3 regions of the Streptosporangium sp. NPDC023615 genome follow, and region 3 is predicted to be linked to each of the others. Evidence: predicted binding sites of a transcription regulator. Region 3 holds the regulator's gene; each other region holds the start of a gene.

Region 1 (10,280 bases), on a different contig from region 3:
GCGTCGAAGCAGGCCCCGCAGAGCGTCGAGGCGTACGGCAGCGACGCGTCCAGCTCGGAGGCGGTGCCGCGCAACTGCGGGGTGAGGATCGCGCCGATCGGCCCGGGGTAGACCGAGCCGTACGCGTGCCCCCCGGCGCGCTCGTAGACCGGGCAGACGTTCAGGCAGGCCGAGCAGCGGATGCAGCGCAGCGCCTGGCGGCCGACCTCGTCGGCCAGCACGCCGGTGCGGCCGTTGTCGAGCAGGACCAGGTGGAACTCCTGGCCCTCGGTGGAGCCCGTCCAGGTGGAGGTGTAGGGGTTCATCCGCTCGCCGGTGGAGCTCCTGGGCAGCAACTGCAGGAAGACCTCCAGGTCCCGCCAGGTGGGCAGCAGCTTCTCGATGCCGACCACGCTGATCAGCGTCTCGGGCAGGGTGAGGCACATCCGCCCGTTGCCCTCGGACTCCAGCACCACCAGCGTGCCGGTCTCGGCGATCATGAAGTTGGCGCCGGAGATCGCGACCTTGGTCGACAGGAAGCGCTCGCGCAGGTGCAGGCGGGCCGCCTCGGCGAGGGCGTGCGGCTCGTCGGTCAGGTCGCCGGGAGCGGCACGGCCCCAGTCGGCCATCCTGTCCTGGAAGATCTCGCGGATCTCCGAGCGGTTGCGGTGGATCGCCGGGACCAGGATGTGCGAGGGCAGGTCGTCGCCGAGCTGGACGATCAGCTCGGCCAGGTCGGTCTCGTACGCGGTGATGCCCTCGCGTTCGAGCGCCTCGTTGAGGCCGATCTCCTGGGTGGCCATGGACTTGACCTTGACCACGCTGGTCTCGCCGGTGGCCTTGACCAGGTCCGCCACGATCCTGTTGGCCTCGGCGGCGTCGGCCGCCCAGTGGACGTGCCCGCCCGCGGCGGTGACGGCCTCCTCCATCCGCAGCAGGTAGCGCTCCAGGTCGCGCAGGGTGTGGTCCTTGATCTCCTTGCCCGCCCGGCGGAGCTCGGCCCAGTCGGGCAGCTCGTCGACCACGGCGGCCCGCTTGCCGCGGATCGTCCGGGTGGCCTTGCGGAGGTTGTACCTGAGCTGCGAGTCCTGCACGGCCGCGGCGGCGTTCTCCGGGAAGGCGGGCATGCCGAGGAACGTGCCGCCGGTCGTCCTGGGCGCCGTCCGGGGCGCCGTCCCGCGCTCCGTTCCGCCCTCCGTCCCGCGCCCGGCCCCGGTCCGGGGGCCGGGGGCGTTCATCGGGTCACCTCCGTGGCGGCGAGGATCTCGGCGAGGTGCATGATCCTCACCCCGGTGCGCTGGCGCCGCAGGGTGCCGCCGATGTGCATCAGGCAGGAGTTGTCGGCGGCGCAGAGCACCTCGGCGCCGGTGGTGGTGACGTTGTGCACCTTGTCCGCGCACATGGCCGCGGAGATCGCGGGGTTCTTCACCGCGAAGGTGCCGCCGAAGCCGCAGCACTCCTCGGCGCCGGGCAGCGGGACCAGCTCCAGCCCCCTGACCCGTTCGAGCAGCCGCGTCGGCCGGTCGCCCACGCGCAGGCCGCGCAGGGAGTGGCAGGTCGGGTGGTAGGTGACCCGGTGCGGGAAGTAGGCGCCCACGTCGGTGACGCCGAGGACGTCGACGAGGAACTCCGACAGGTCGTACACCTTCGGTGCCGTCTCGGCGACCGCGGCGGCGAACGAGCCGGGCCCGCCGGCGGGCGCCCCGGTGGACGCTCCGGCCGTGGCGGGGGTGCGGGCCAGTCGCGGGTACTGCTCGCGGACCATCGCCGCGCACGACCCCGAGGGCGCCACGATCGCGTCGTACCCGGCGAAGACCTCCACGAAGTGCCCGGCCAGCCGCCTGCCCTCGCCGGGGTAGCCGGTGTTGACGTGCATCTGGCCGCAGCAGGTCTGTGCCCGGGGGAACTCGACGTCACAGCCGAGGCGGCGCAGCAGCGTGACGACCGCCCGGCCGGTGCCCGGGAACAGCGTGTCGTTCACGCAGGTGATGAAGAGGGCGACGCGCACGGCACTCCTTCCGTTCCATGGTCTGACCACAGTATGGTCTGACCACATTCCCCACAAGAGGAGGGTCTGTTGAGCGGCTGGCAGCCGGTCCGGCGTACCCGGGCCTTCGAGGACGTGATCGCCCAGATCGAGCGGCGCATCGCCGACGACGGCCTCACGGTGGGCGACCGCCTGCCCGGCGAACGGCAGCTCGCCGAGCAGCTACGGGTGAGCCGTTCCTCGGTGCGCGAGGCGATGCGCGTCCTGGAGACGCTGGGGGTGGTGTCGTCCCAGGTGGGCCGGGGGCCGGACGCGGGCGCCTTCCTCACCTCCCGGCCGGCCGGGGCCCTGAGCGACCTGCTCAGGCTGCACCTCGGGCTGTCCAGCCTCTCGCTGGAGGAGGTCGTCGACGCCCGGCTGATGATCGAGCGGTGGTCGGCCTCGCACGCCGCCGTACGCGGCGCCGACCTGTCGGCCCTGACCTCGGCGCTGGAGCGGATGGACGCCACGACGACGGCCGAGGAGTTCGTCGAGCACGACACGGCCTTCCACGTGGCCATCGCCGAGGCGTCCGGGAACAGGCTGACCACCGCGATGATGCTCTCGCTGCGCGACTCGCTGCGCCGGTACGCGGTCGAGGCGGTCGAGCGTCTCGGCGACACGGCCGGGCTGATGGCCGACCACCGCCGGATCCACCGGGCGATCGCCGGCGGGGACCCGGCCGAGGCGTCGGCCGCCGTGGAGGCGCACCTGAGGCGGGCCTACCCGGGCATCTCACTGCCTCCACGGGGTGATCGGCACGGGGGCGACGGGTAGCACGGGCGGCTCGGCCGCGTCGGCCCTCCGGCAGGCGGCGCCCGAGCAGGAGACCAGCGCGTCGAGCTGGGCGTTGAACCGGGCGATCACCGGCAGCGGCGTCAGGGCGATGATGTTGCGGAGCTGGTGGGGATCGACGGCGAGGTCGTAGAGCTGGTACTCGCCGGTCGAGTAACGGACGAAGGTGTGCCGGGCGGTCCGCATCCCCTGGTAGGCCGGGACCGGCGTCTGGCGGGCCGAGGACGGGTTGATCGGCCGGTTGAACTCCAGCAGCACGTTCCTGCGCCACGACGGCGGCCGCTCGCCCCGCAGCAGCGGGAGCAGCGAGCGCCCCTCGGCGAAGGCCGGGAGCGTCACCCCGGCCAGCTCGGCGAAGGTCGGTGCCAGGTCCACGTTGGCCGCCAGGTCGCCGACCACACCGCCGGCCCGCACGCCCGGCCCGCGGACCAGCAGCGGGACGCGGATGGACTCGTCGAACGGGGTGGTCTTGCCCAGGGCGATCCGGTGCTGGCCCAGGTGGAACCCGTTGTCGGAGGCGAAGAAGATATACGTGTCGTCGAGTTTCCCGGAGACCCTCAGGGACTCCACCAGCGTGCCGACCATGTCGTCCACGCCGAGCATGGCCCGCAGCCGGTTGCGGTACTGCCGGTCGATCCGCCGGACCGTCCCGGCCCCGAACTGCGGGAGCGACCTGAGCCAGAGGGGCTCGGCGGTGACGTCGAACTGGTTGAAGGAGGGCGTGCGGGGGGCGAACGCGGTCGCGAAGGCGGCGGCGTGCCGGGGGGCGTGGTTGGCCGGGTTGTGCGGGGCGACCGGTGCGAGGTAGAGGAAGAACGGGTCGTCGTCCGGCCGGGAGACGAACGAGGCGGCCTTGGCGCTGAGCACGTCGGTCAGGTAGTCCTGCGGGGCGAACCCGTAGGCGCGCGGCGTGCCGTTCTCGTTGAGCGTGTAGCCGTACTCCTCGTACAGCCTGCGCACGGGAACGTCCCACTCGTCCCAGCCGGGGGGCACGTAGGCGGCGCCGGTCGCGCCGCCGGGGTAGTGGTTGAGGTACTTGCCCATCAGGCCGGTCCGGTACCCGGCGGACTTCATCCACGTCCCGACCGTGGAGCGTTCCAACCCCGAAAGATGATATTTGGTGAAACCTCCCTCGGGGGCGGTGTTGGTGAGCACGCCGTGGCTGTGGACGTACTGGGAACGCATGATCGACGCCCGTGACGGGCAGCACCAGGAGTTGCTCACGAAGAACCGGTCGAACCTGGTGCCGCCCCGGCCGAGCAGGGTGGCGATGTTGGGAAATTTCTGTAGATCTCCCGCCTCCAGGTCGTCGACCAGGATCAGCACGATGTTGGGCCGCCCCGTCGCGTGCGCCACGGCCGGGACCGTTCCCACGGCGGCGAGCGCGAGGAGGGAGATCAGGGAGAGGAGTTTGCGAGCGGCGTTGAGCACAGATGCACGCTTCCCAGGAGAACGAATTTCGACACCTCACACTCGACCGGCCAATATAGAACGTGTTCTAATTGCGGGGCGCGCCCGGCGCACGTCACGAGGAGGCCCCCGTGAGCACCGACCTGAAGCTCGGCCTGAGCCTCGGCTACTGGCAGCGGAACGCCGACGACGCCACCGAACTCGTCCAGGCCGCCGAGCGGCTGGGATACGAGTCCGTCTGGACGGCAGAAGCCTACGGTAGCGATGCCTTCACCCCCTTGGCCTGGTACGGCGCCCGGACGTCCCGCATCAAACTGGGCACGTCCGTGGTGCAGATCTCCGCCAGGACGCCGGTGGCGACGGCGATGACCGCCATGACCCTCGACCATCTCACCGGCGGACGGCTGATGCTCGGCATCGGCGCGTCGGGCCCCCAGGTGGTCGAGGGCTGGTACGGAATGCCATTCCCCGGACCGCTCGCCCGTACCCGCGAGTACGTCGAGATCATGCGCAAGGTCTGGCGCCGCGACGAGCCGGTGACGAGCGAGGGCGAGCACTACCCGCTCCCCTACCCCGGCGGCGCCGGCCTGGGCAAGCCGCTGAAGCTGATCACCCATCCGCTGCGGAGCGAGATCCCCCTCTACCTCGGCGCGGAGGGCCCGAAGAACGTCGCGCTCGCCGCCGAGATCGCCGACGGCTGGCTGCCGCTGTTCGTGTTCCCCGAGAAGATCGGGCAGATGTACGGGCCCTCGCTCGCCGGGGCCGGGCCCGGTTTCGACATCGCCGCCATGGTGCTGGTCTCGATCACCGACGACGTCCGGGCGGCCCTGGACGGCGTCAAGATGATGCTGACCCTCTACATCGGCGGCATGGGCGCCAAGAGCCGCAACTTCCACGCCGACATCATCGGCAGGATGGGCTACGCCGAGGCCGCCGAGGAGATCCAGGCGCTCTACCTGGCCGGGAGGAGGGACGAGGCGTTCCGCGCGATCCCGGACGAGCTCGCCGACGGCATCTCGCTGGTCGGCCCGCCGGGCCGGATCCGCGAACGCCTGGAGCCGTGGCGCGAGAGCCCGGTGAGCAAACTCCTGATCATGGGTCCCCGCGACGAGGCCTCCCTGCGGGCGGTCCGGGACCTGGTCCTCGGCTGACCCGCGGGCGTTCCCCGGCCCGGTCCCGGGGTGGCCCCCGCACGGATCGGCCGGATGCCCGATCCCGGCCGCGTGCCGGGCTGGCAGAATCCATGAGGTGACGATTCGGGTGCTCATCGCTGACGACCAGGAACTCGTGCGAACCGGGTTCCAGATGATCCTGGACGCCCAGGAGGACATGGAGGTCCTGGCGACGGCCGCCAACGGGGCCGAGGCCGTCGAGCTGGCGCGGAGACTGCGGCCCGACGTGTGCCTGCTGGACATCCGCATGCCCAAGCTGGACGGCCTGGAGGCCACCCGCATCCTGGCGGGCCCGGGGGTGCCGGACCCGATGAAGGTGGTCATCGTCACCACCTTCGACCTGGACGAGTACGTCTACGGGGCGCTGCGGGCCGGCGCGACCGGTTTCCTGCTCAAGGACAGCGGGCCGACGCTGCTCATCGAGGCGATCCGGGCCGCGGCGGCCGGAGACGCGCTGGTCTCGCCGTCGGTCACCGTACGGCTGCTCGCGCACCTGGCCCACCCGCGGAGCGGAGCGGGCATGCCCCCCAACGAGCCGCTCACCGAGCGCGAGCTGGACGTGGTCAGGCTGGTGGCCAGGGGACGGACCAACCAGGAGGTCGCCGCCGAGCTCTTCGTCTCGCTCTCCACCGTCAAGACACATCTGGGGAGTATCCAGGTGAAGCTGGGCGCCAGGAACCGGGTCGAGATCGCCGCGTGGGCCTGGGAGTCCGGCACCGTGAACTGAGCCGGGCCGAGCGGACCGAGCCGGAGGGACGCCGGGGTCGGGACGGGGCCGAGGGATCACGACCCGGGCCACGGCCCGGGGAACGGGATCGAAAGGGTCACGCGGGACGGATGGGCCGGACGGGTCCGATTAGCGGAAGTGCCTACGGGATAGGAAAGAGGCAGGTCCTCGGCGCATGGCGGGGGGAGATATACATGCGCTCTATCCCATCTTCACAGAAAAGGGCGACGTCGGCCGTCTACCTCGCGCTCACCGCGCTGGTGCTCGCGTCCGCCGCCCTGGCGGTCTTCGAGCAGGCCCGTGGCCGGCGCCTGGTCATGGAGATCTCCCGGCTCGGTGGCGACCCCCAGGCCCCGGGCGCGGAAGCGGTCTTCGGCGCGGTCACCGTCTTCGCCATTCTCATCATCCTCTTCGCCGCGACCGCGATCGCCTGCGCGGCCGCGTACCTGAACTGGTTGGTCCGCGCCCGCCGGTACGCCGACCGGCCCGCGGTGGTACCGGTCGTGGCGAGCTGGTTCGTGCCGGTGATCAACCTGTTCGCGCCCGCGCTGCTGGTGGACCGCCTGTGGTGGGCCTCGCGCCCGCCGCCGGACCGCCGGGAACGCTGGGTGGCGCTGCTCACCGCGTGGTGGCTGAGCTGGCTGGTCGCCCTGGCGCTGGTGCTGGTACGGCTCTGGCCGGGCGCCTCCCGCGACGGGGCGAGCCTCACCGGTTTCGGGATGCTCGAACTGGTCGCGGTCGCGGTCGCCGCGCTGCTGTGCGGGGCGACCGTCCGGCAGATCGGCGCCGTCCAGGCCGCGGGCGCCAGGCACCGGCGCCAGGAGACGACGGGAGGGCACCTTCAGCCGCCCTCGGCGGGGGCGGTCGCGCACCTCGGCCCGGACCCGCTTCCCCAGGACTCCCCCGTCGCCTCCGCATCCGTCCCCCCGGCCGGCGCCCAGGAGGCGGGGGCCCGGGGGGCGGCGACCCGGGAGACGACGGCCTGGGAGACGACCGGCTCCGGCACCGTCTCGGAACGGTCCCCGGAGCGGACCCCGGAGCAAGTTCCGGAACATGTCGTGGAACGTGATCCGGAGCGGCCCCTGGAGCAGGCCCAGCGGGAACGCGCCCCGGAGGTCCACCCCGCCGGACAGTGACCCCCCGCCGGACGGTGAGAGACACAGGCCGTCGGGCCGTCGGGTCATCGGTCGTCGAACCACCCGGTCGACCGACAACCGGACCACCGGCCGGCGACGAGCGGGCGGCGGGACCGGCCGGGCGGTGGGCGATCAGTGCCGGCTGTCGTCCCATGCCCGCACCAGCAGCCAGTCCGCGCCGGCGGTGTCGAATCTGAGCTCGTAGGTACCGGCCCGTCCGCCCGTGGCGGCCTCGGCCCGCCAGAACCGGCGCTCTCCCGGGTCGCTGTCGGAGGTCTTCCACCACTCGCGCGCGACCACCCAGTGGTCGAGGACCCGATGGACGGTGTAGAGACGGTCACGCCAGACGAACTGGACGGGCCGCCCCTCGCGGGTCCACACCTCGACAGGGTCGCCGTAGAGTCTGCTCACAACGGTTCTTCTCCCCGCGGCTTTCGAGCGAGCACCCGGGGGAAGGCGGGCCTGGGGTATCGAACATACGTTCTCACGCTCTCGGACGCAAGCCGTTCGGCCACCGGACGATCACGCCGGCCCCCACCGGGGTCACGGACGCCGCCCGCCCGGTGGCGATCGTCGCACCGGCCGGCAGCCCGGCCCGTCCGGCCCGCCCGCCCGCCCGGATGCCGGACACCGTCGCTCGCGAGCGACCCGGCGGACGAGGACGTACACCATCCCAGAATGTGACGCCGATGGACGGTCTGGAAAAAGTGGACCTGCCGCTGTTGCGGTCTCCTGATGGGCGGCGAGGGGTCGGTAGGCTGATCCCCTCATGTGATGGCGTATGCGGTTAGGTACAAGGGTGAACAACCTCAGTCCCGACGAACCCCTGCAGATCGGCCGGTACCGCGTGCTCAGCAGGCTGGGCCGGGGCGGGATGGGCACGGTCTACCTCGGCGTGGCCCCCGACGGGCAGCAGGTCGCCATCAAGGTCATCAACCCCGAGTACAGCCAGCACGAGCGGTTCAGGATGCGCTTCCGCCGCGAGGCCGACGCCGCGCAGCGCGTCCGCCGGTTCTGCACGGCGGCGGTCATCGAGGCGGCACTCGACGGCGACCAGCTCTACGTGGTCACCGAGTACGTCACCGGCCCCAACCTGGAGGAGGCCGTCGACTCCGGCGGGCCGCTGCGCGGTTCCAGCCTGGACGCGCTGGCCGTCGGGGTGGCGACCGCGCTGACGGCCATCCACGGCGCCGGGGTGGTGCACCGCGACCTCAAGCCGTCCAACGTGCTGCTCTCGTCCGTCGGCCCGCGCGTGATCGACTTCGGTATCGCGCGGGCGCTGGACACGCTCAGCGGGATGACCGGGACCGGCGAGATCCTCGGCACCCCCCGCTACATGGCGCCCGAGGTGCTGCGCGGCGAGCCCGTCTCGGCCGCCTGCGACGTGTTCTCGTGGGGCTGCCTGATGGCCTTCGCCGCGAGCGGGCGGGCGCCGTTCGGCGGCGAGGCGCTGCCCGCGGTGCTCTACCAGGTGCTCAACACCGAACCCTCCCTGGAGGGCATGGAACCCACGCTGCGCGGGATCGTCGGTCACGCCCTGGCCAAGGACCCGCGGCGCCGGCCCACGTCCCAGCAACTCCTCGACCACCTGGTCGGGCGCGACGCCGAGCCCGAGCAGGCCGCCCGTTCGGTACGGACCTCCTGGCAGGGCCCGGCCCCGGCACGGGAGGGCGGTCCCTGGGGCGCGGTCGGCCCGGCGGGCCCGCCGCCCGGTGGCCCCGTCCCGGCCGGCCGGACGCCGACCGGCCCGACCGGCCCGGCCGGTCCCGTTCCGACCGGTGCCTTCCACGGGCCGGGACAGGCGGCACCGGCGTTCGCCTGGTCCGGTCAGACCGCCTCCGGCGGCCGGCCGACCGCGCCCGACGCCTCCTACCGGGGACCCGGCGCCTCCCACGAGGGGCCCGGCCACACCCTGCTGGGCGGCGGCCCGGACGGTCCCGGAGCCGCCCCGCGCGGGCCGTCCACCGGACGGCGGAAACTGGTCGTCGGGGCGGTCGTGGCGGCCCTGGTGGTGGCCGGGGGCGGGCTCGGCCTGCGCCTCGCGCTCGCCCCCGGAGGCCCGCCCGAGGGCCTCGCCCTGCTCTACCAGGACGACTTCACCCAGAGCGGCACCGGCTGGAGCGGCGGCGCCTACGATCCGCTCATCGGTACCTACGGGTACTCCCCCCACGGGTACTACGCCATCGACGTAAACGGTCAGTCGGCCTTCAAGCGCGAGGAGGCCCCGATCCCCTTCGTCCCGGCGCCGCCCGCCACGCCCGACCCCACGGCCACCCCCACACCGGTCACACCGGGCCGGATCCTGATCACCGCCGACGTCGCGGTCCGCTCCGGCAGCACGGGCCTGGGCGAGTACGGGCTGTTCTGCCGGGGCGCGGACGACAACAAGGCCACCCGGTACGAGTTCCTGCTGGACACCGCGGGGAACGCCCGGATCCGCAAGGTCGTCAAGACCGCCGGGGGCGAGCTCACCAAACCGGTCAGGGTCGAGCTGGTCAAGGACAGGGCCTCCCGGCTCTCGGCCGAGTGCACCGGGGTGGACGGGGGCGTGCAGCTCACCATGTGGGTCGGCGACGAGCAGGTCCAGACCTACCTGGACACCAACAGCCCGCTGCCCAACGGGCTGATCGGCGTGATCGCCCGGGTGGGCGAGAACAGCAGCGCCGTGCTCAAGGTCGCCGTCGACAACTTCACCCTGCGCGGCCCCTCCGCCACCGGGCAACCCTGACCCGCGTCATCGGACGGCCACCGGACCCCGGACGGTCTCGCCTCCCGCCGCCGGACGCTCCCGGCCCGGGGAAGGGGGGCGGCGAGTGATCCGTACGGCGCCGGGGAGGATGGACGAGCCCGACCTACCGAAGGAGTTCAGCACGATGCGCGCCATAGTCGTCTCGACCACCGGCGGACCCGAGGTCCTCACCTGCACCGACCACCCCGACCCCGAGACGGACCCGGGCGACGTGCTGGTCGACGTCGCCGCGGCGGGGGTGAACTTCATCGACGTCTACCACCGGATGGGACGCTACCCGCTCGCG
Region 2 (10,280 bases), on a different contig from region 3:
TCGCCGCCCTTGGTGCGTTCGAGGATCTCGTGGGAGATGCGGATGAGGGCCCGGTTGATGTCGGGCTCCTCCAGCACGGCGCGGGCGCCGGCGGGCGCACGCGAAACGGCCTCGGCCAAGGAGTAACACCACCTTTCCCGCCTCACGGGACGGGTCTTAAAGGAAGTCGATGCCCTCACGCTACCAGCCGGGTCCCGGTTCACCCGGGGCGGGGGCGGAGCCGCCCCGGTCCTTCCCGTGCGTCCGACCCGCCCCGGGTGGGCGGGGCGCTTCGAGGGGGCGGGGTCGTCTCCAAGGGGATGGGGTCGCCTCGAGGGGCGAGGCCGCTTCGAGGAGAGCCTGGCCGCTGCGAAGCGGCGGGGTCACTTCAAAAGCGAATAAATATCTAAATCCTCCAGACTCTCAGTGGTTTTGATGGGTATGCGGCTTACATCCGCCCCACGGCGGAGTATGCCCGAGCGCCCGGGTGACCCCCGGCACCGCCCGCCCGCCGCTCTCGTCACCAGCCGAGAAGGAACCCCAATGACCTTTCACGTCGACTCCGAGGTCGGCCGGCTCCACCAGGTCCTGCTGCACAGGCCCGAGCTCGCCCTGAAACGGCTCACGCCGTCGAACAAGGACGACTTCCTCTTCGACGACGTGCTCTGGGTGCAGCGCGCCGTGGAGGAGCACGAGGAGTGGCAGAAGCTCCTGGTCGACCAGGGGGTGACCGTCCACATGCTCTCCGACCTGCTGCGCGAGACGGTGGAGATCCCCGAGGCGCGCAAGCACATCCTGGACGGCGTCACCGACGAGCGCTTCTTCGGCCCGATGGCCGTCGACGCCGTCCGCAACGCGCTGGACTCGATGGACTCGGTGACGCTCCAGCGCTACCTCACCGGCGGCATCACCAAGCGCGAGATGGTCGAGATGGGCACCGACCCCAAGAGCCTGGCCTTCCACACCCTGGGCCCGGACGACTTCGTCCTGCCCCCGCTGCCCAACCACCTGTTCACCCGCGACACCTCCTGCTGGATCTACGACGGCGTCTCGATCAACCCGATGAGGAAGAAGGCGCGCCGCCGCGAGACCGTCAACATGGAGGCGATCTACCGGTACCACCCGACGTTCGCCCCCGGCTACGACCGGCCCGGCGAGGGCGGCTACAACGTCTGGATGGCCGGGACGCCCTCCGCGCCCGCCACCATCGAGGGCGGCGACGTCCTCGTCCTGGGCGGGGGCGTGGTGCTGGTGGGGATCAGCGAACGCACCCAGCCGCAGGCGGTGGAGATGCTGGCGCGCAGCCTGTTCCGGCAGGGGGCGGCCACGAGGATCGTCGCGCTGAACATGCCGAAGGCACGGGCGTTCATGCACCTGGACACGGTCATGACCAACGTGGACGTCGGCGTGTTCACCAAGTTCGCCGGTCTGGGCATGCTGCCCTCCTACACGGTCGAGCCCGGGGACAACGAGAAGGAACTCAAGATCACCGACCATCCGGCCGAGGACATGCACCGGGCCATCGCGCGGGCGCTCGACCTGGACGACATCAAGGTCCTGACCGCCACGCAGGACGTGTACGCCTCCGAGCGCGAGCAGTGGGACGACGGCTGCAACGTGCTGGCCCTGCGGCCGGGCGTGGTCGTGGCCTACGAGCGCAACACCACCACCAACAACCACCTGAGCGCGAACGGGATCGAGGTGATCACGATCCGGGGCAGCGAGCTCGGCCGGGGGCGCGGCGGTCCGCGCTGCATGAGCTGCCCGCTGGAGCGCGAGGGCGTGTGAGCGTCACCGCGAGGCCTGGCCTCTCCCCCGGGCACGACGGATCATCACCGTAGACGGTGCAGTGGAGGGAAGGGAGGCCGGATGACTTCGGTGGTCCGTCGGCTGTCGCGTACCAAGCCGACCGAGGAGATCGTCGCCGAGGGCGGTCACGGCGAGGGCGGTGAGCTGCGCAGGACCATGACCCTGTGGCAGCTCACCCTGTTCAGCATCGGCGCCACGCTCGGGACCGGGATCTTCGTGATCCTCGGCCAGGCCGTGCCCAAGGCGGGTCCGGCGGTGGTCGTCGCCTTCCTGCTGGCCGCGGTCACCGCCCTGTTCTCCGCGCTCTCGTACGCCGAGCTGGCGGGCACGATCCCGGTCGCGGGTTCGTCGTACTCCTACGCCTACGCGACCATGGGCGAGCTGGTGGCGTGGGTGTGCGGCTGGTGCCTGATGCTGGAGTACGCCGTCTCGGTGGCGGCGGTGGCGGTCGGCTGGGGAGAGTACCTCAACTCCTTCCTGGACGACCTGTTCGGCTGGACGCTGCCGGCGGCCCTGACCAACTCCCCCGGCCAGCAGGGCGGCGTGATCAACCTGACCGCGATCCTGATCGTCCTGCTGGCCACCTGGATGCTGCTGCGCGGCGCCTCGGAGAGCGCCGGCGCCAACGCCGTCTTCGTGCTCATCAAGATCGCGGTGCTGGTGTTCTTCTGCGTCGTGGCGTTCACCGCCTTCAACGCGGGCAACCTGGCTCCGTTCGCCCCGCTGGGCATCGCGGGCATCACCGCCGCCGCCTCGCAGGTGTTCTTCTCCTACATCGGCTTCGACGCGGCCTCGACGGCCGGTGAGGAGGCCAAGAACCCCAAGCGCGACCTCCCCCGGGCGATCATGCTCTCGCTGGGCGTCGTCACGCTCGTCTACGTGCTGGTGGCGCTGGCCGCCGTCGGCGCCATGCCGTGGCAGGAGTTCGACCCGGAGAGCACCGAGGCGGGCCTGTCCCTGATCGCCAAACAGGCGGCCGGCGCCACCTGGCCGGGGTTGGTCATCTCCTTCGGCGCGGCCATCGCCATCGCCAGCGTGGTGCTCACCGTGCTCTACGGCCAGACCCGCATCCTGTTCGCCATGTCGCGCGACGGGCTGATCCCGAAGATCTTCGCGAGGGTGAGCCCGCGCCGCCAGGTGCCGGTCGCCAACACGCTCATCGTGGCCGCCTTCGTCTCGGTGCTGGCCGGGTTCATCCCGCTGGGGCAGCTCGCCGAGGCCACCAGCATCGGCACCCTGTTCGCCTTCGCGATCGTGAACCTGGGCGTGCTCGTGCTGCGCCGCACCCGCCCGGACCTCCCGCGCAGCTTCAGGACGCCGTTCTTCCCGGTCACCCCGATCCTCGGGGTGATCTTCTGCATCGTGGTGATGGCCGGCCTGGCCGGTGTCACCTGGCTGGCCTTCGGGATCTGGATGGCGGTCGGCCTGCTGGCCTACTTCCTCTACGGCTACCGCCACTCGCGTCTCAACGGGAGCGACCGATGAAGATCGAACACGTGCTCGCCGGGTTCGTCCCCGGCTCGGGCGGACGGGACGGGCTGGCGCTGGCCCTGCTGCTGGCCAGGCAGGCCGGCGCCGGGCTGACCGTCGCCCACGTGCACGTGCCCGCCTGGACCACGCCGGGGCCGGGCAAGGTCGACGCCGAGTGGCGGGCCCACGTCGCCCGTCAGGCGGCCCAGACGCTCTCGGCGGCGCGCGAGCAGCTCTCGGGCGTACGGGACGTGGAGATCGACTTCCTCTCGCAGGGCGACCGTGGCAGCGGGCGCGGCCTGGCCGCGCTCGCCGGCCGGATCGGGGCCGACGTGGTGGCCGTCGGCCCGGCGCCGCGCGGCGCGCGCGGGCGCATCCGCCTGGGCAGCACCGCCGACCAGCTCCTGCACGGCTCGCCGGTGCCGGTGGCGCTCGCCCCCCAGGGGTACGCCGTCACGGCCCCGGAGAGGCTGGTCCGGCTGGCGGTGGCCTACCGGCGCGGCCCCGCCTGCGCCGAGACCGTCCACCAGGCCGCCACGGTCGCGGCCGGGATGGGCGTGCCGCTGCGCCTGATCACCCTCGTGACGGGCGGCGGGCGGCGGAGCAGCGCCGACCGGGAGATGCTCCTGCGGGTGCGCGAGCGGGCCGCGGCCGACCTGGAGGCCGCGGCCCTGGCCCACGGGCGGATCGACGCCGGGACCGGTGGGACCGGGACCGAGGCCGGCATGACGGTGGAGGTGGAGGTGGAGGTGCTGGAGGGCGGGAACGTGGAGACGGCGCTGGCGAGTTCCGGCTGGCACGAGGACGCGCTGCTGATCTGTGCCTCCAGCCGGACGGGACCGTTGCGCCGGGTATTCCTCGGCGACACCTCACTGAAGATCATACGCGCCTCGCCGAGCCCGGTGATCATGTTGACCCGAATTCCGCGGACGGCACGGGATACGGCCCGAAACCCCGGAAAAACCTGATGTTCCGCCCACCCTCATGGGACGATCACGGCGTTTGAGGCGGATCCCACCGGACCGGATTCGGCATCTTTTTTCCAATCAGCTTGACCTTAGGCGCCCACCGCTTTACCGTCACTGTCCGTAACCATACCTCGGAGCGTTATCGGATGAACCCTGACGCACCGGTCACCACGGGCGCCTGCCCCGGGCACAACCCGGTGATTGGGGCATAAGTTGCGAGGTAGCACAATCAAGTTGAGAGCAGTGCATAGAGAGCCGGGGGGCCACACCATGCCGTCTGAGTACGCCAAGTCACTGGGTGGAAGACTTCGTGCCATCCGCACCCAGCAGGGCCTGTCCCTGCACGGGGTCGAGGAGAAGTCCCGTGGGCGCTGGAAGGCGGTGGTCGTCGGGTCCTACGAGCGTGGCGACCGTGCCGTAACGGTGCAGAAGCTTGCCGAGCTTGCTGATTTCTACGGGGTGCCGGTCTCGGAGTTGCTGCCCGGCGGGGCCGCTCCCAGCCCCCTCGGCCCGACACCGAAGCTTGTCATCGACCTTGAGCGCCTCGCCCAGCTCCCCAAGGAGAAGGCCGGCGCGCTCGCCCGCTACGCGGCGACCATCCAGAGCCAGCGTGGTGACTACAACGGCAAGGTGCTGTCCATCCGCCAGGAGGACCTGCGCTCCCTCGCCGTGATATACGACAAGTCCCCCAGCGAGCTCACCGAGGAGCTCATCGGCTGGGGCGTCCTGGACCCCGAGGCTCGCCGGGCCGTCGAATCCTTCTGACGATCCGACCGGTCGTGGGTGCGCCTGCCCCGGCGTGCCCACCCGCCGACAATGCCGCTCTTAGCTGAAGAGGCCTTTCCTCCCACCCGCGCGCTGGTCACTGTGGTAGGAAAAGGCAGACATGCCCTCAGCGAGATGTGGTGGAGATGGCTCCGGGAGACGATCGGCCCGATCGCTCTCGATCGCGCCCCGAAAGCCGCCTTCGCGCCCTGGCGACCTCACTGGGGTCCACCAGGACGAAGGCCTTCCTTCGGTTGCTGACCTCCATCGGCACCACCCGGACGCAGGACACCCTCAAGCTCCTGCCGTTCATCGTGATGGCCGTGGTGGCCCTCATCGACTTCGGCTCGGGCCCCACCTCGGGTCTCCTGCCGTTGCTCGCCCTCGGGCCGGCCTTCGCCAGCGTGGCGTGCGGGCTGACGCGCACCACCGTCGTCGGGGTCGTCGCCCTGGCCCTGTGCGTCTTTCTCGGCCTCTACAACGACATCCTCTGGATGCCCCGCACCAACATCACCATGGTCGCCATCCTCGGCGTCACCGTGGCCAGCGTGCTGGCCAGCGCCGGACGGCTGCGCCACGAGAACCAGCTCGCCGACGTGCGCTCGGTGGCCGAGGCCGCCCAGCGGGTGCTGCTGCGGCCGGTGCCGCGCCGGGCGGGCCCCGGCATCGGCGTGGCCGTCTCCTACACCTCCGCCACCGCCGAGGCCAGGATCGGCGGCGACCTGTACGAGGTCGTCAGCACCCCGCACGGGGTCCGGATCATCGTGGGGGACGTCCAGGGCAAGGGCCTGGAGGCGGTGGAGACCGCGGCCGTGGTCCTCGGCGCCTTCCGGGAGGCGGCCCATGACGAGGGAACGCTCCAGGGTGTGGTGACCCGCCTGGAGAACGCCCTGACCAGAGAGCTCTCCGGTGAGCAGTTCGTGACCGCCGTGCTGGCCGAGATCGGCGGCGGACCCGCCATCACGGTCGTCAACTGCGGCCATCCGCCGCCCATGGTGCTCGGCGGCGACGGCGGCATCTGGTTCGCCGACCCACCGGACGAGGCGCTCCCGCTGGGCATGAGCTCGCTCCAGACCAGCCGGCCGCAGCCCTACCGCGTCCCCTTCCAGCCGGGCGACCAGGTCCTCTTCTACACCGACGGGGTCATCGAGGCCCGTGACGAGGAGGGGGAGTTCTACCCGCTGGCAGAGCGGGCGCATCTGCTGGACGGCGCCGACCCCCAGGGGTCGCTGGACGACCTTCGCGCCGACCTGCTGCGCCATGTGGGCAGGCCCCTGGGCGACGACGCGGCCATGCTGCTGCTCCGTCACCGCGCAGCCCATCGCACCTCCTCGGCCGCCTGAGACCGGGCGGCCGCCGGGGACCTGGTGGGTGCCGGGAACCCAGTGGGTGCCGGTGACCGAGCGGGTGCCGGGAACCGGGCGGGTACCTGGGATCGACCGGTCGCCGGAGCGGGATCGGCCGGGACGAGAGGCGGCCGGGACCGGCCGGGACGGGACGCCGGAAGGGCGAGGGCCGGGACGGGGGGCGGGTCCGGGGGGGCGGCCCCTGAGAGGGGCGCGAGCCACCCGGCGAGGCGGGGACCCGGGGCGACAGGGTCACCGGCGAGACCGGGAGAGGGTGGCCGGGGGCGAGAGCGCCACGGTGAGATGGGGGGCGGCCGGAGGCGACGGCGCCACCGGCCGGGAGACGGTTCCGAAAGGAGCTACCCGGCCAGGGGGACGCGACCGGGGAGCATGGGTTGTGCCGGCACGCCGAGCAGATCCTCCACCTCGGTGACGAAACGCTCGGCCTCGGAGATGAGCTCCTCGGCGTCCCTCGACGACACGACGCGGGTCATCCCCGCCTCGGCCGAGGCGCGCTTGGCGGCGCTCATCTCGAAGTAGGGCGCCCAGTCGGCCAGTCGAGGCTCGGCCTCGGGCAGCAGCTCCCAGGCGCTGCGGAGCCGGCGCCTGCGGCCCTGCATGGGACGGGGGCGCGCGGCCAGGACGGCGGCCGCCGCCCTCAGCGCCGCGAGGTGCGCCGCGACGTAACGTGTGGCGGACGTCCGAGCGGCGGCGGCCTCTTCGAGGCAGTCGCGCGCGTCTGTGAGGTGCGCCCGCACCGTGGGGGACAACCGGGGCCCGCCGGAATCGCTGAGCCGAGGGGTCATGCGCTTCAGCCTCCTAGGTCGCAAGCGGCTCCCGGCGTTTTCGCCGGTGGATACCACACTCGCAGACCCCACCGACAAATTCGCCGGACGGCCGGACGAGGAGCTTCCCCTCTCCCCGCCCGTCCCGAGCGAACCCGATCGTCTCCGCCGACGACGCCGGCCCGCTCGACCGCCCTGGACGCGGGCCGCGAGCCCCGCGTCATTACCATCGAACATAAATTCGACCACTCGCACTGTCAAGTGATACGGCGAACAAAAGTTCGATCTTCGGTATCCGTTCACACGCGCGCGGGCCCTCGCACACGCGAAGGCCCCGGGAGGAGAACCTCCCGGGGCCTTCGACGGGACCACCGGACCTGCGCGTCAGGACCGGCGGGCCGAGAACCCACCGGCCACCGGCCACCGGCCACCGGCCGACCGGGTGACCGGCCGACCGGCCGGGAACGACCGGAACCGGCCGTGTCCCTCGTCATCGCTCGCTAGCGGACGAACCTGCCCCGTACGTGTACCGGCACCCCCGTGCCGAGCAGGCCGGGAAGGACCTCCGCCACGTGCATCGGCAGCCGGACGCAACCGTGGGAGGCGGGCGCCAGCGGCACCGACAGCGCGCCGTGGAAGGCGATGCCGCCGTTGAAGAAGATCGGGTTGTAGAGCTGTCCCAGATAGGACACATGCCAGCCGTCACGGCGCCAGGTGGTCTTGTAGTCGCCGGTGGGCGTGCGGGCGTTCCCGCAGAACCGCTGGGTCCTGCCCTGCCAGGTGGCCGTCTCGCAGTAGGCGATCCCGCTGCCCGAGGAGGTGTGGCTGATCAGTTTCACCACCCCGCCGACGTAGAGGACCATCACCTGCTTGGCGAGGTCGACCTCCACCCGGGTGGGTTTGCCGTTGCGGACCAGCACCCTGGGTGCCCTCGGCGCCTCCAGGGCGCTCCAGGTCCTGCGCGCCACCGTGCTGGTCGGCCGGATGCCGTTCACCTTCTGGAAGGCCCAGACCGCCGCCAGCGTCGCTCCGCCGTAGCGGCCGTCGATCCTGCCCGGCGCGTAACCGAGCGCGGCCAGCCTGCTCTGCAGCACCTTCACCGCGGCGCCCTTGGCGCCGAGCTTGAGCGTCTTGCCGGGCGCGACGAGAGCGGACCTTCCGGAGGCCGCCGCCGTACCCGAGGAACCCCTACCCCAGGCCCCCCTGCCCGGGAACGCCGCGTCCGGGAGCGCCGTCCCACCGGCCGTCAGGACCGTCGCCGACGAGCTCGAAGCCACGGCCGGGGCCGCGGCGGCGGTAGCCCAGGACGCCGAGGGCACCGAGATCGAGGAGAAGAGCACGGCACTCGCCGTCGTCAGTGCGGCCGTTCCCAGCCGCCGTCCAACCCCCATTTTTCACCAACTCCTCATGTCGCTATCGATCGGGTCAAGGGACCATAGCGCACGTCCACCACGTGCAAGCGAACGGTCATGAAGCGGCAAACGGCCGCCGATCTGTTTAGAGTGTCCGCGTGCCAGAAAAGTTGCATCCGAACGTCGAGAAGGTCGCCGCGGCGCTGCGCGAGCACGGCGTCCCCGGTGAGATCGTCGTCTTCGCCGAGGCCACCCCGACCGCCGCCACCGCGGCCGCGCAGCTCGGCTGCGAGGTCGGGGCCATCGCCAACAGCCTCGTCTTCGAGGCCGACGGCGACCCGCTCCTCGTGCTCACCAGCGGCGCCCACCGGGTGGACACCGGCCTGGTCGCGGAGAGGATCGGCGCGGCGCGGGTGCGGCGCGCCGACGCCGCCTTCGTCCGGGCGGCCACCGGTCAGGCCATCGGCGGGGTCGCCCCGGTCGGCCATCCCGCCCCGATCAGGACGCTGGTCGACGTCTGGCTGGGCGGGCACGAGGTCGTCTGGGCCGCCGCGGGCCACCCGCACACCGTCTTCCCGACCTCCTTCGACGAACTGGTCCGCATCACCGGCGGCGTTCCCGTCGAGGTCGAGTGAGGGATCCGGCGCCCGGCCGCACCCGGCCGGCGCGCCGGCCGGGTGCGGGTGCCGCCCTGCTAATGTGCGACGCGTGATCGGACTGCGACGGATCGGCCCCGACGAGTTCACGCTCCGGCTGGACGCGGTCCTCGACGTCTACACCCGTGCGATGGACCCGCCCACCGACCAGCTCTCGGGCCGCAGGGCGATCATGCGGAACCACGCCGCCCACCCCGCCTTCACCTGCCTGTTCGCCGAGGACGAGGCCGGCGTCCCGGTGGGCGTGGCGTACGGCTTCCACGGGGTCCCCGGCCAGTGGTGGCACGACGTGGTCCGCCGGGCCCTGGTCGAGCGGTACGGCGAGGACGACGCCCGGCACTGGCTGGGGGACGCGCTGGAGCTCGCCGAGATCCATGTCCACCCCGACCACCAGGGCAAGGGCATCGGCCGGGCGCTGGTGGCCGGCATATGCGCGGGCCGTCTGGAGCGCACCGCCGTGCTCTCCACCCGCGACGGGCACACGGCCGCCCGGCACCTGTACCGCAGCGTCGGTTTCGTGGACCTGCTCACCCGGTTCGTCTTCCCCGGCGGGCACGAGCGCTACGCGATCCTCGGCACCGCCCTCCCGCTGAGCGGCTGAGACGCCCCGCCGGGACGGGGCGCGGTCGCCCCGTCCCTGCCGCCCCCTGCCGTCCCCTTGCCGTACGGAGGACCCGTGGCGGGCCGCTCAGACCCGCACGGAGGCGGGGTGCGGCGTGTGGTCGAGGGCCTGGAAGACCTCACGGGTGGCGCTGGAGCGGTTGAAGGTGATGAAGTGGATGCCGGGCGCGCCCTCGTCGAGCAGGGTCTGGCAGAGCTCGGCGGCGTGCTCGATGCCCAGGGCGCGCACCGCGGCCGGGTCGTCGGCGACGGCCGCGAACCGCTCGGCCACCTCGGGAGGGAACGGCGCCCCGGAGAGCTGCTCGGACCTGGCGATGGTGCTGATCTGGGTGACGGGCATGATGCCGGGGATGATCGGCGTGTCGCAGCCGGCCGCCGCCACCCGGTCGCGCAACCGCAGGTAGTCCTCCGCGCGGAAGAACATCTGGGTGATCGCGTAGTCGGCGCCCGCGCGGCACTTGCGCACGAAGTGCTCGGTGTCGGACTCGATCGACGACGACCGGGGGTGCTTGTACGGGAAGGCCGCCAC
Region 3 (10,280 bases):
CGTGGCGAGCTCGGCGATGACCGCCTCGGTCTGGATCGGCGCCGGGTCCTCACCGCGCTGCTGGGCGGCGCGCTCGGAGGCGGAGAAGATGCCGAGCGCGGCGCGGTCGTCGTAGGGCAGGTGGTCCAGGGCCAGGCGGCGGAAGATGTAGTCCATCACCGAGGCCGCGATGCGCACGTCCGGGTCGTCGGTCATGCCGGCCGGGTCGAAGCGCATGTTGACGAACTTGCCCACGTACGTCTCCAGCGGCACCCCGTACTGCAGGCCGATGGAGATCGCCACCGAGAAGGCGTCCATGACGCCGGCGAGGGTCGAGCCCTGCTTGGACATCTTCAGGAAGACCTCGCCGAGGCCGTCGTCGGGGTAGGAGGAGGCGGTCATGTACCCCTTGGCCCCGCCCACGGTGAAGCGGGTGGTGGTGCTGGGGCGCTGGTTCGGCATCCGGCGGCGGGTCGGCCGGCTGATCTCCACGACCTTGATCTCCGGCTCGGCCGCGACGGCCGCCTTCTCCTCGGCCTTCCTGTCCTCGGTCTTGCGGCCCGAGGCCGACAGCGGCTGGCCGACCTTGCAGTTGTCGCGGTAGACCGCCAGGGCCTTGAGGCCGAGCTTCCAGCCCTGCATGTAGACCTGCTCGATGTCCTCGATCGTCGCGGTCTCGGGCAGGTTGACGGTCTTGGAGATGGCGCCGGACAGGAACGGCTGGGCCGCGGCCATCATCCGGACGTGGCCCATGGGGGCGATCGCGCGCTCGCCCATGGCGCAGTCGAACACCTCGTAGTGCTCGCGGCGCAGGCCTGGGGCGTCGACCACGTGGCCGTGCTCGGCGATGTACTCGACGATCGCCTCGACCTGCTCCTCCTGGTAGCCGAGCTGCCGGAGGGCGCGCGGGATCGTCTGGTTGACGATCTGCATGGAGCCGCCGCCGACGAGCTTCTTGAACTTGACCAGGGCCAGGTCGGGCTCGATGCCGGTGGTGTCGCAGTCCATCATCAGGCCGATGGTGCCGGTGGGGGCGAGCAGCGAGGCCTGCGCGTTGCGGTAACCGTTGCGCTCACCGAGCCTGAGGCACTCGGCCCACTGCCGGGAGGCCTCGCGGTGGATGGAACCGTCCATCTCCTCGAAGGTGCGCAGCGCGTCGTTGGCCTCGTTGTGCTTGCGCATGACCCGCTTGTGCGCCTCGGCGTTGCGGGCGTAGCCGTCGTACGGGCCCACGGCCGCGGCCAGCTCGGCGCTGCGGCGGTAGGAGGCGCCGGTCATCAGCGAGGTGATGGCCCCGGCCACGGCGCGGCCGCCGTCGGAGTCGTAGGCGTGGCCGGTGGCCATGAGCAGCGCGCCGAGGTTGGCGTAGCCGATGCCGAGCTGGCGGTAGGCCCGGGTGGTCTGGTCGATCTTCTCGGTGGGGAAGTCGGCGAAGGTGATGGAGACGTCCATCGCGGTGATGATCAGCTCGGTGACCTTCACGAAGTTCTCGATGTCGAAGGTGTCGTCGTCCTTCAGGAACTTCAGCAGGTTGATGCTGGCCAGGTTGCACGAGGAGTTGTCCAGGTGCAGGTACTCCGAGCAGGGGTTGCTGGCGGTGATGCGGCCCGTCTCGGGGCTGGTGTGCCAGTCGTTGATCGTGTCGTCGTACTGGACGCCGGGGTCGGCGCACTCCCAGGCGGCCTTGGCCATCTTGCGGAACAGGTCCCGGGCGTCGACGGTCTCGATGACCTCGCCGGTGAGGCGGGCGCGCAGGCCGAACTCCTCGCCCTTCTCCACCGCGCGCATGAACTCGTCGGAGACGCGCACGGAGTTGTTGGCGTTCTGGTACTGGACGGAGACGATGTCCTTGCCGCCCAGGTCCATGTCGAACCCGGCGTCGCGCAGGGCGCGGACCTTGTCCTCCTCGCGGGCCTTGGTCTCGACGAACTCCTCGATGTCGGGGTGGTCGACGTCGAGGACGACCATCTTGGCGGCCCGGCGGGTCGCGCCCCCGGACTTGATGGTGCCCGCGGAGGCGTCCGCGCCGCGCATGAAGGAGACCGGGCCGCTGGCGGTGCCGCCGCTGGAGAGCAGTTCCTTGGAGGAGCGGATCCGGGAGAGGTTCACGCCGGAGCCCGAACCGCCCTTGAAGATCACACCCTCTTCCTTGTACCAGTCGAGGATGGACTCCATCTGGTCGTCGACGGCCAGGATGAAGCAGGCGCTCACCTGCTGGGGCGAGGCGGTGCCGACGTTGAACCAGACCGGCGAGTTGAAGCTGAAGACCTGGTTGACCAGGGCGTGCTTGAGCTCGTGGTCGAAGATCTCGGCGTCCTCGTCGGTGGCGAAGTAGCCGTGCTCGACCGCCGTCCTGGTGTAGACGCCGACCACCCGGTCGACGAGCTGCTTGAGGCTCCACTCGCGCTGCGGGGTGCCGACCGCGCCGCGGAAGTACTTGGTGGTCACGATGTTGGCGGCGTTGACCGACCAGGAACGGGGGAACTCGACGTCGCGCTGCTCGAAGTTGACCGAGCCGTCGCGCCAGTTGGTCATGACGACGTCGCGGCGCTCCCAGGTCAGCTCGTCGTAGGGATGCACGCCCGGGGTGGTGAAGATCCGCTTCATCTTCAGGCCCTTGCGCGGACGCTTACCCCCGCGTGCCACTGTGCCGCTGACGGTCTCCGTCATGACTTTCCCCCTCCTGGGGCTCCGCAGAGCCCGCGAATCGGACCACACCAACGCGCCGTCCCAACCCCCGGCGCCGGGGTCTGTCTCACTTCTGTTCGGCGGAGCGCTCCGCCCGGAGCTGCTCGATCTCGGCCTCGAAGTCGGCCAGGGTCTCGAATCCGCGGTAGACGGAGGCGAATCGCAGGTACGCCACCTCGTCCAGTTCGCGGAGCGGGCCCAGGATGGCCAGCCCGACCTCGTGGGCCGCGATCTCGGCGCACCCGGTGGCCCGGATGCTCTCCTCGACGCGCTGGCCCAGCTGCGCCAGGGCGTCCTCGCCGACGGACCGCCCCTGGCACGCCCGCCGGACCCCGGCGATCACCTTGTCCCTGAAGAACGGTTCGGTCACGCCGCTGCGCTTGCTCACCATGAGCAGTACGGTCTCCTGCGTGGTGAACCTGCGCCCGCACTCCGGGCAGGTGCGCCTGCGGCGGATCGCGCCGCCGTCCTCGGTGGAACGGCTGTCGATGACCCGGGTGTCAGGATGACGACAGAACGGACAGTGCACGTGTGCCGCCTTCCTGACCTGCCGAAGCGGCTCACTCACCTCACCCGCCCCATGACACGCGCGGGAATACGCTCGCGCACACCTCCCGATCAGTCGAGAGGCGGTAATGGAAACACAATCTATGGTGAAGTGTTGAGGTGCAGCCACTAGATGTTGTGGTTCCAACCGTAGAAGTGCGCGACCATGAACGCAAGTTGAAAGGACCTTGCGGCGCGAAGTCGCTGATCAGCCGTTATTCCCCGGCGTGTCGCCGGTCGGCCGGAAGCGCCCCCGCCTCGCGCGTCACTCGCCTCACCCGCGTCCCGGGCGCGCGGTGAGACCGCGCGCCCGGCGGCGCTCCCCCGCGGCAGCGGGCTCCGGAGAAGATCGAGCCCGGCGCCGGACCGGAAGCCGAGCCGAAGGGCCCGCCGGGGCCCGTCGGGGGCCCGTCTACCTGGGCGGCCGCACGGGCCGCCACGGCGTGTCACCGGCGTACGCCGTGATCCGGGAGTGAACCTGCCCTCCGGCGCGCTCGGCGGCCCGCTCGCCCGCCGAGGCCACGTCGATGCGACCGCCGATCCAGAGCATCCCCAGGGCGAACAACACCAGCGCCACCGCCGCCACGATCCTGCCCCGCCGGGTGAGCCGGAGCGGCCGCCGGACCGCCCCGGAGCGGGGGGCGCCCCGCCGGAGAGCGCCGCTTCCGGACGCGCCGGGGCGGGGCCCACCGGACCGAGATCCGCCGGACCGCGAAGAGGCGGGCCGGGAAGAGGCGGGCCGGGGCGGGACGGACGCCGGGGTGCCCGACCGGGACGGGACGGGCCGGGGCGCTCCGGACCGGACCGGGGCGGCCCCCCGAGCCGTCGCCCCGGGGACGCCCGACCGGGAGGCTCCCGGCCGCCGGGCACCCTGCCGGGGAGCGCCCTGCCGGGGAGCACCCTGCCGGGGAGCACCCTGCCGGGGAACGCCCGAACGGGAGACGTCCGAACGGGAGACGTCCGAACGGGAGGAACCGGGCCGGGGGGCCTCCGCCGACCGGGACCCGTCGGCCCGGCCGGCTTCCCGGCGAGCTCCGCCGCGGCCCGGCTCGCGCACCGGCCCCGCCTCCCGGCCGGGCCGCGCCCTTCGCGCCGGCCCGGCGTCCCGGCCCGGCCCGATCTTCGGGGCCGGGCCGATCCCCGGGACCGGCCCCGCCTCCCGGCCGGGATCCGGCTCCGGCCTCGGCGGCGGCACGAGCCGCAGGCGCGGGGCACCCGGGGCACCCGGGGCACCCGGGGACCGCCGAGCCGTCCGGGGTTGTGGCGCGGACGTGGATCGCGGTGTCGTCGTGGTCGGTTTCATGGTGACCCCCATCCCCTCGACCTGGCCGAACACGTGTCGAAGAAAGATCGGCGAATCGAACACGATGTCGATCGAACTCCCGTACGATGTTGTACACCACGGCGTGGCCGATATCGAGGACATTCGAACAATTGTTTGAGTATGATCTTGGGTCGAGATATGGTCGCTGTGAGCGACGTGTTCGACACAGATCGGGAGGCGAGGAGTTCGTATGAGCCAGCACGACGAGAACGGTTCGGCCGTCAGCGACCTGGCGGTGCGAAGGCGTGACTCCCTTGGCCTCACCCCCAGGCAGCGGAAGATCCTCGAGGTGATCCGTGACTCCGTGCAGCAGCGCGGCTACCCGCCGTCCATGCGGGAGATCGGTGAGGCCGTGCAGCTCACCAGCACCTCCAGCGTGTCGCACCAGTTGACGGCTTTGCAGCGCAAGGGCTATCTGCGTCGTGACCCGCACCGTCCCCGTGCCCTGGAGGTTCGCCTTCCCGGTGAGCCCGTGCTCTGGGTGGACCCCGACTCCGACCAGGACGAGACGCCGGTCAGCCGCCCGACCGCCGCGTACGTTCCGCTCGTCGGCCGCATCGCCGCCGGTGGCCCGATCCTCGCCGAGGAGAGCATCGAGGACGTCTTCGCCCTGCCCAAGCAGCTCGTCGGCGAGGGCACGCTCTTCCTGCTCCAGGTGACCGGTGACTCGATGATCGAGGCGGCCATCGCCAACGGCGACTGGGTGGTCGTGCGTCAGCAGCCCGTGGCCGACAACGGTGACGTGGTCGCGGCGATGATCGACGGAGAGGCCACCGTCAAGACCTTCAAGCGCAGGGACGGCCATGTCTGGCTGGTCCCGCACAACCCCAACTACGACCCGATCCCCGGTGACGAGGCCACCGTGCTGGGCAAGGTTGTGGCGGTTCTGCGCAAGCTCTGAACCACGCTCCTCCCGTGTCCAAGCTCCTCCCGTGTCCACGCGCGACACGCCGGGCGAGCGATCGTCCGGCGTCGGCACGAGCGCGTCCCCGGGCGTGAACATGGACGCAGGCATGGACGCAGGCATGGACGCGGACCCGAGCACGAACGCCGGCACGGACACGAGGGCGAACGCGGACGCGGACGCGCCGACGGAGTACGACACGCCGTGGAGAAGACCACGCGCCGATGGGCGGCATCCCCGGGGATGCCGCCCATCGGCGTTGTCCGGCCTCTCGGCCGGTCCCATCGGGTCCGGCGGCGCGCACCCCCCGGGACAGGGCGCCCCCCGGGGACGGAGACACGCGGCCCTGAGCCGGGACACGTGGCCCTGAGGCCGGGACACGTCGCGTCGAGGCCGAGACACGCCCCGCCGGGGGCGCGGTCTCGGCCGTGACCGGCGCGCACACCCGACGTGGGCGCGCCGTCCCGCTTCGGGGACGTCCCGCCTCAGGGGACGATGTTGACCAGCTTGGGCGCGCGGACGATGACCTTGCGCGGCGTGCCCGACAGGAACGCCCTGATCTTCTCCGAGTTCAGGGCCAGCTCCTCCAGGTCGGTCTCGGAGATCCCCGGGGAGACCTCCAGTCTGTCGCGCACCTTGCCCGCGACCTGGACGACACAGGTGACGGAGTCCTGGACCAGCAGCGCCGGGTCGGCCACCGGCCAGCCCGCCAGCGCGACCGAGCCGGTGTGCCCCAGCCGCTCCCAGCCCTCCTCGGCCGCGTACGGCGCGACCAGCGAGAGCATGACCGCCAGGGCCTCGGCCGCCTCCCTGACGGCCGGGTCGGCGGCGCCGGGCCCGGAGTCGATGGCCCTGCGGGCCGCGCTGGTCAGTTCCATCATGCGCGCCACCGCGACGTTGAAGCGGTGGGACTCGACCAGCCTGGTGACCTCGTCGACGGTGCGGTGGACCGTCCTGCGCAGGTTCACGTCCCCGGCCGTGACGTCGGTGCCGGGGGCGGACGCCGCACCCGCCTCGGCCATGACGCGGAACGCGCGGGCCAGGAACTTCTGCGACGCCGCCGCGGAGACGTCGGCCCAGTCGATGTCCTCCTCGGGCGGACCGGCGAACAGGACGGTCAGCCGGACCGCGTCGACACCATAGGCGTCGATCTGCCGGCCCAGGTCGACGCCGTTGCCCAGTGACTTGGACATCGCCTTGCCCTCGTTGATGACCTGCCCCTGGTTCAGCAGGCGGGTGAACGGCTCGACGAAGTCGACCATGCCCATGTCGTGCAGGACCTTGGTGAAGAACCTGGAGTACAGCAGGTGCAGCACGGCGTGCTCCACGCCGCCGACGTACTGGTCGACCGGGCCCCACCTGCGCACGCCCTCGACGTCGAACGGGCCGTCCTCGTAGGACGGGTTGACGTAGCGCAGGAAGTACCACGAGGAGTCGACGAAGGTGTCCATCGTGTCGGTGTCGCGCTTGGCCGCGCCCCCGCACTTGGGGCAGGAGACGTTGACCCAGTCCTCCGCCGAGGCCAGCGGGGAGACGCCCTTGGGCGCCAGGGCCTCGCCGCGCAGGTCGGGCAGGGTGACCGGCAGCTGGTCGTCGGGGACGGGGACCTCACCGCAGTCACCGCAGTGGATGATCGGGATCGGACAGCCCCAGAAGCGCTGACGGGACAGCAGCCAGTCACGCAGCCGGAAGTTGACCGTCGACCGGCCGGTGCCGCGCTCGCCCAGCACCTCGATGATCTTCCGGATCGCGTCGGCCTTGGCCAGGCCGTCCAGCGGGCCGGAGTTGACCATGGCGCCGTCACCGGCGGTGGCCAGGCCGGTCTCGCCCGGGTCGGCCAGGCCGGTGTGCACGACCACCCGTACCGGCAGGTCGAAGGCGCGGGCGAAGTCCAGGTCACGCTGGTCGTGCGCGGGCACGGCCATGATGGCGCCGTGGCCGTAGTCGGACAGCACGTAGTCGGCCGCCCAGACCGGCATGCGCTCGCCGCTGACCGGGTTGATCGCGTACCGGCCCAGGAAGACGCCGGTCTTCTCCTTGTCGGTGGACAGCCGGTCGATGTCCGACAGCTTCGACACGGCGGCCCGGTACGCCTCGAAGGCCTCGCGCCGCTCGTCGGTGACGATCTCCTCGGCCAGCGCCGCGTCCGGGGCGACCACGAAGAAGGTCGCCCCGTACAGGGTGTCGGGGCGGGTCGTGTAGACGGTGACCGGCTCGTCCCGGCCCTCGATCACGAAGTCGACGTCGGCGCCCTCGGAGCGGCCGATCCAGTTGCGCTGCATGGCCAGCACGCGCTCGGGCCAGTTGCCCTCCAGCTGGGCCATGTCGTCCAGCAGCCGGTCGGCGTAGTCAGTGATCTTGAAGTACCACTGGGTCAGCTCGCGGCGGACGACCTCGGCCCCGCAACGCTCGCACCTGCCGTCCTTGACCTGCTCGTTGGCCAGCACGGTCTGGTCCTTGGGACACCAGTTGACCAGGCCGCCCTTGCGGTAGGCCAGGCCGCGCTCGAAGAAGCGGATGAACAGCCACTGCGTCCACCTGTAGTACGTCTCGTCGCTGGTGTGCAGGCGGCTCGACCAGTCGAAGGAGATCGCGTAGCGCCGGTAGGAGCCGGCCTGCGTCTCGATGTTGGCGTAGGTCCACTCCGTCGGGTGCGCGTTGTTCTTGATCGCGGCGTTCTCGGCGGGCAGGCCGAAGGAGTCCCAGCCGACGGGATGCAGCACGTTGTAACCACGCTGGACCCAGTAGCGGGAGACGACGTCGCCGATGGCGAACGCCTCGGCGTGTCCCATGTGCAGGTCGCCGGAGGGGTAGGAGAACATGTCGAGCATGTAGCGCCGTTCACGCGGGTCGGCGGGGTCGTCGGAGGACCGGAAGGGGTCCAGCTCCTCCCACCGTCGCTGCCACTTGACCTGCAGGGCCTGCGGGTCGTAGTGCTGATCGTCGCTGTGCATGTCGGCTCGTTCGTTCACGTCAATCTTCCCTTGGGGTGTGTCCGCGTGGATGGCCCGACCCGTCCGGCCCAATACAAAAACCCTCCGCTCACGCGGAGGGCAGCCGCATCGGCAGGGCGCTCAGGGACGGGAAAGCCGATGCGGCCCGATAAGCAGGGTCGCGGCACGCATAGACCAAGACTATCGCAGCCCGCAAGGCATATTCGTGGCCCGATGAAAACCGGTCCGATGGCGTCGGGGAGCGGGCGGCGGTCCGTGCCGACCGGCGGGACAGGGGTTTCCGCCCTGTCGCGGGCCGGACGGGACCTGATGGCCGTGCGCCTGTTGTGACCTCCTATGTCTCCCCCGTTTACTCTTTCAACCGTGGCATATTCAGTAGAGCCGGGGGGCCCGGACCCGTTGGAGGTCGGCCTGCCCATGCAGGATCCTCCGACCGATCCCACCGGGCTCCAGTTCAGGGGGGCGTTCTCCGGTTTCCCTGCGAGCCCCCCCGTCTCACGTGAGACCATGCCCAATACGCCTAATTCGGGCACCCGCGCGGGAGGTAAGGAAAGCATGGCCTCGGAGCAGTCCAGCCAGTCCCACCTGCCTCCGGCATGGCCGGAGACAGCCGAGCCGGCGCCCCCGTGGGCGCAGGAGTCCCTCGGCACCGGGCCTCGGCTGCCTCGCCCGCAGGACGACCCGCGAGATGGTGACGGCTCCTGGCAGACCTCCCCCGGCGACGCGCCGGGCGGAGACGGCGGACGCCCCCCGGCCCCGCAGGGCGCCGGTCAGGCGCACGGCCCGAGGTACGACGGATGGGAGCAGGCCCGGCAGGACGGCGGTCCGGCACGGCCCGCCGCGCAGGACGCCGCACGGCAGGCCCCCGGCTCGCCGGGCGAGAGCTGGGCGGACGCCTTCAGCCCGCAGAGCGACCGCCTGCCGCAGGCGGCGGACTCCTCGGGGGGCTGGGGACAGACCTCCGGTCCTTCCGGCGGCCGGCCAGGGGATGCGGCGGCCCCGTGGGACGGCCGGGGGCACGCCGCCGGCCCGCAGGGCGGCGTGTCGTATCCGGCCTCCTCCGGAGGCGGTGACGCGTACCCGGCCTCTTCCGGCAGCGGCGAGTTCTACCCGACCTCTCCCGGCACCTCACCCGGCGACGGCCGGCCGCACCCCACCCCCCGCGAGGACGGCCCGTCGCAGGGGCCGGGCTCCTGGCCGTCGGACCCGCTCGGATCGGACCCGCTCGGATCAGGCCCGCTCGGAACCCCCCCGGCGTCGGATCCGCGGCCGTCGCCCCCTCACGGACCGCCCCCTCACGGGTCGACCCCCCGGGCATCGGACCCGTTCGGGCCGGGCGGCCCGGGACAGGGACCGCGACCCGACGGCGAGGACCGTCACCTCTCCTCGCCGAACAACGCCTGGCCGCCCGCCGTCTCCACGCAGGGCGGCTCCCCCGCCTACGCTCCCGCCCCGACCGACCCGCGGGGCCAGAACCTCCCCGGTTCCACCCCCGCGGGCCACGCCCTCCCGGGTGACAACGCGTGGGCACAGGCCACCGCACCCGACGGTCCGGGCTGGGCGCACGCCTCCGGCCCGCGGTACGACGACCCGTCACGCGATCCCGGCTCCCGGCACGGCGCCCCGCAGCACGGCGCTCCCCAGCACGGCGGTCCCCAGCACGGCGGTCCCCGATCGAGTGGCCCGCAGCACGACGCCTCGCAGCACGGTGGTCCCCACTCCGGTGGTCCGCAGCACGGCGGCTGGACGCAGACGCCGGACACCGGCAGGGCGCAGGCGCCGGACGCCGGCTGGACGCAGACGCCGGACACCGGCGGGGCTCCGGGGCGACAGGCGCCCGGTGGCGCGGGTGAGACCTGGCAGGCCGCCGCGGCCCCGCGTGACG

Evidence for each region. Region 3 encodes LexA, which represses DNA repair genes until DNA is damaged. Its sites were predicted from a motif close to TCGAACANNTGTTCGA; they were not measured.
Region 1: a site for LexA is predicted at 7,716-7,731, ahead of AB0G16_RS01830 (DUF6504 family protein). Genes of this name have one in related genera too.
Region 2: a site for LexA is predicted at 7,392-7,407, ahead of AB0G16_RS31675 (SAV_6107 family HEPN domain-containing protein). Genes of this name have one in related genera too.

Annotation. Positions count from the first base shown of each region.
Region 1 covers NZ_JBFABE010000002.1:77,183-87,462, forward strand. The annotation lists gene AB0G16_RS01795 (lactate utilization protein B) at 1-1,106, opposite strand, end outside; gene AB0G16_RS01800 ((Fe-S)-binding protein) at 1,214-1,987, opposite strand; gene AB0G16_RS01805 (FadR/GntR family transcriptional regulator) at 2,057-2,782, shown strand; gene AB0G16_RS01810 (sulfatase) at 2,741-4,231, opposite strand; gene AB0G16_RS01815 (LLM class F420-dependent oxidoreductase) at 4,342-5,361, shown strand; gene AB0G16_RS01820 (response regulator transcription factor) at 5,459-6,109, shown strand; gene AB0G16_RS01825 (DUF4328 domain-containing protein) at 6,304-7,245, shown strand; gene AB0G16_RS01830 (DUF6504 family protein) at 7,378-7,656, opposite strand; gene AB0G16_RS01835 (serine/threonine-protein kinase) at 8,045-9,973, shown strand; gene AB0G16_RS01840 (quinone oxidoreductase) at 10,119-10,280, shown strand, end outside.
Region 2 covers NZ_JBFABE010000067.1:2,961-13,240, forward strand. The annotation lists gene pyrR (bifunctional pyr operon transcriptional regulator/uracil phosphoribosyltransferase PyrR) at 1-119, opposite strand, end outside; gene AB0G16_RS31650 (arginine deiminase) at 523-1,767, shown strand; gene AB0G16_RS31655 (amino acid permease) at 1,849-3,273, shown strand; gene AB0G16_RS31660 (universal stress protein) at 3,270-4,226, shown strand; gene AB0G16_RS31665 (transcriptional regulator) at 4,497-4,991, shown strand; gene AB0G16_RS31670 (PP2C family protein-serine/threonine phosphatase) at 5,246-6,334, shown strand; gene AB0G16_RS31675 (SAV_6107 family HEPN domain-containing protein) at 6,697-7,143, opposite strand; gene AB0G16_RS31680 (L,D-transpeptidase family protein) at 7,623-8,513, opposite strand; gene AB0G16_RS31685 (YbaK/EbsC family protein) at 8,633-9,109, shown strand; gene AB0G16_RS31690 (GNAT family N-acetyltransferase) at 9,183-9,731, shown strand; gene metF (methylenetetrahydrofolate reductase [NAD(P)H]) at 9,819-10,280, opposite strand, start outside.
Region 3 covers NZ_JBFABE010000054.1:22,377-32,656, forward strand. The annotation lists gene AB0G16_RS28855 (vitamin B12-dependent ribonucleotide reductase) at 1-2,649, opposite strand, end outside; gene nrdR (transcriptional regulator NrdR) at 2,735-3,196, opposite strand; gene AB0G16_RS28865 (hypothetical protein) at 3,626-3,790, opposite strand; gene lexA (transcriptional repressor LexA) at 4,728-5,438, shown strand; gene leuS (leucine--tRNA ligase) at 5,927-8,395, opposite strand; gene AB0G16_RS28880 (hypothetical protein) at 9,989-10,132, opposite strand.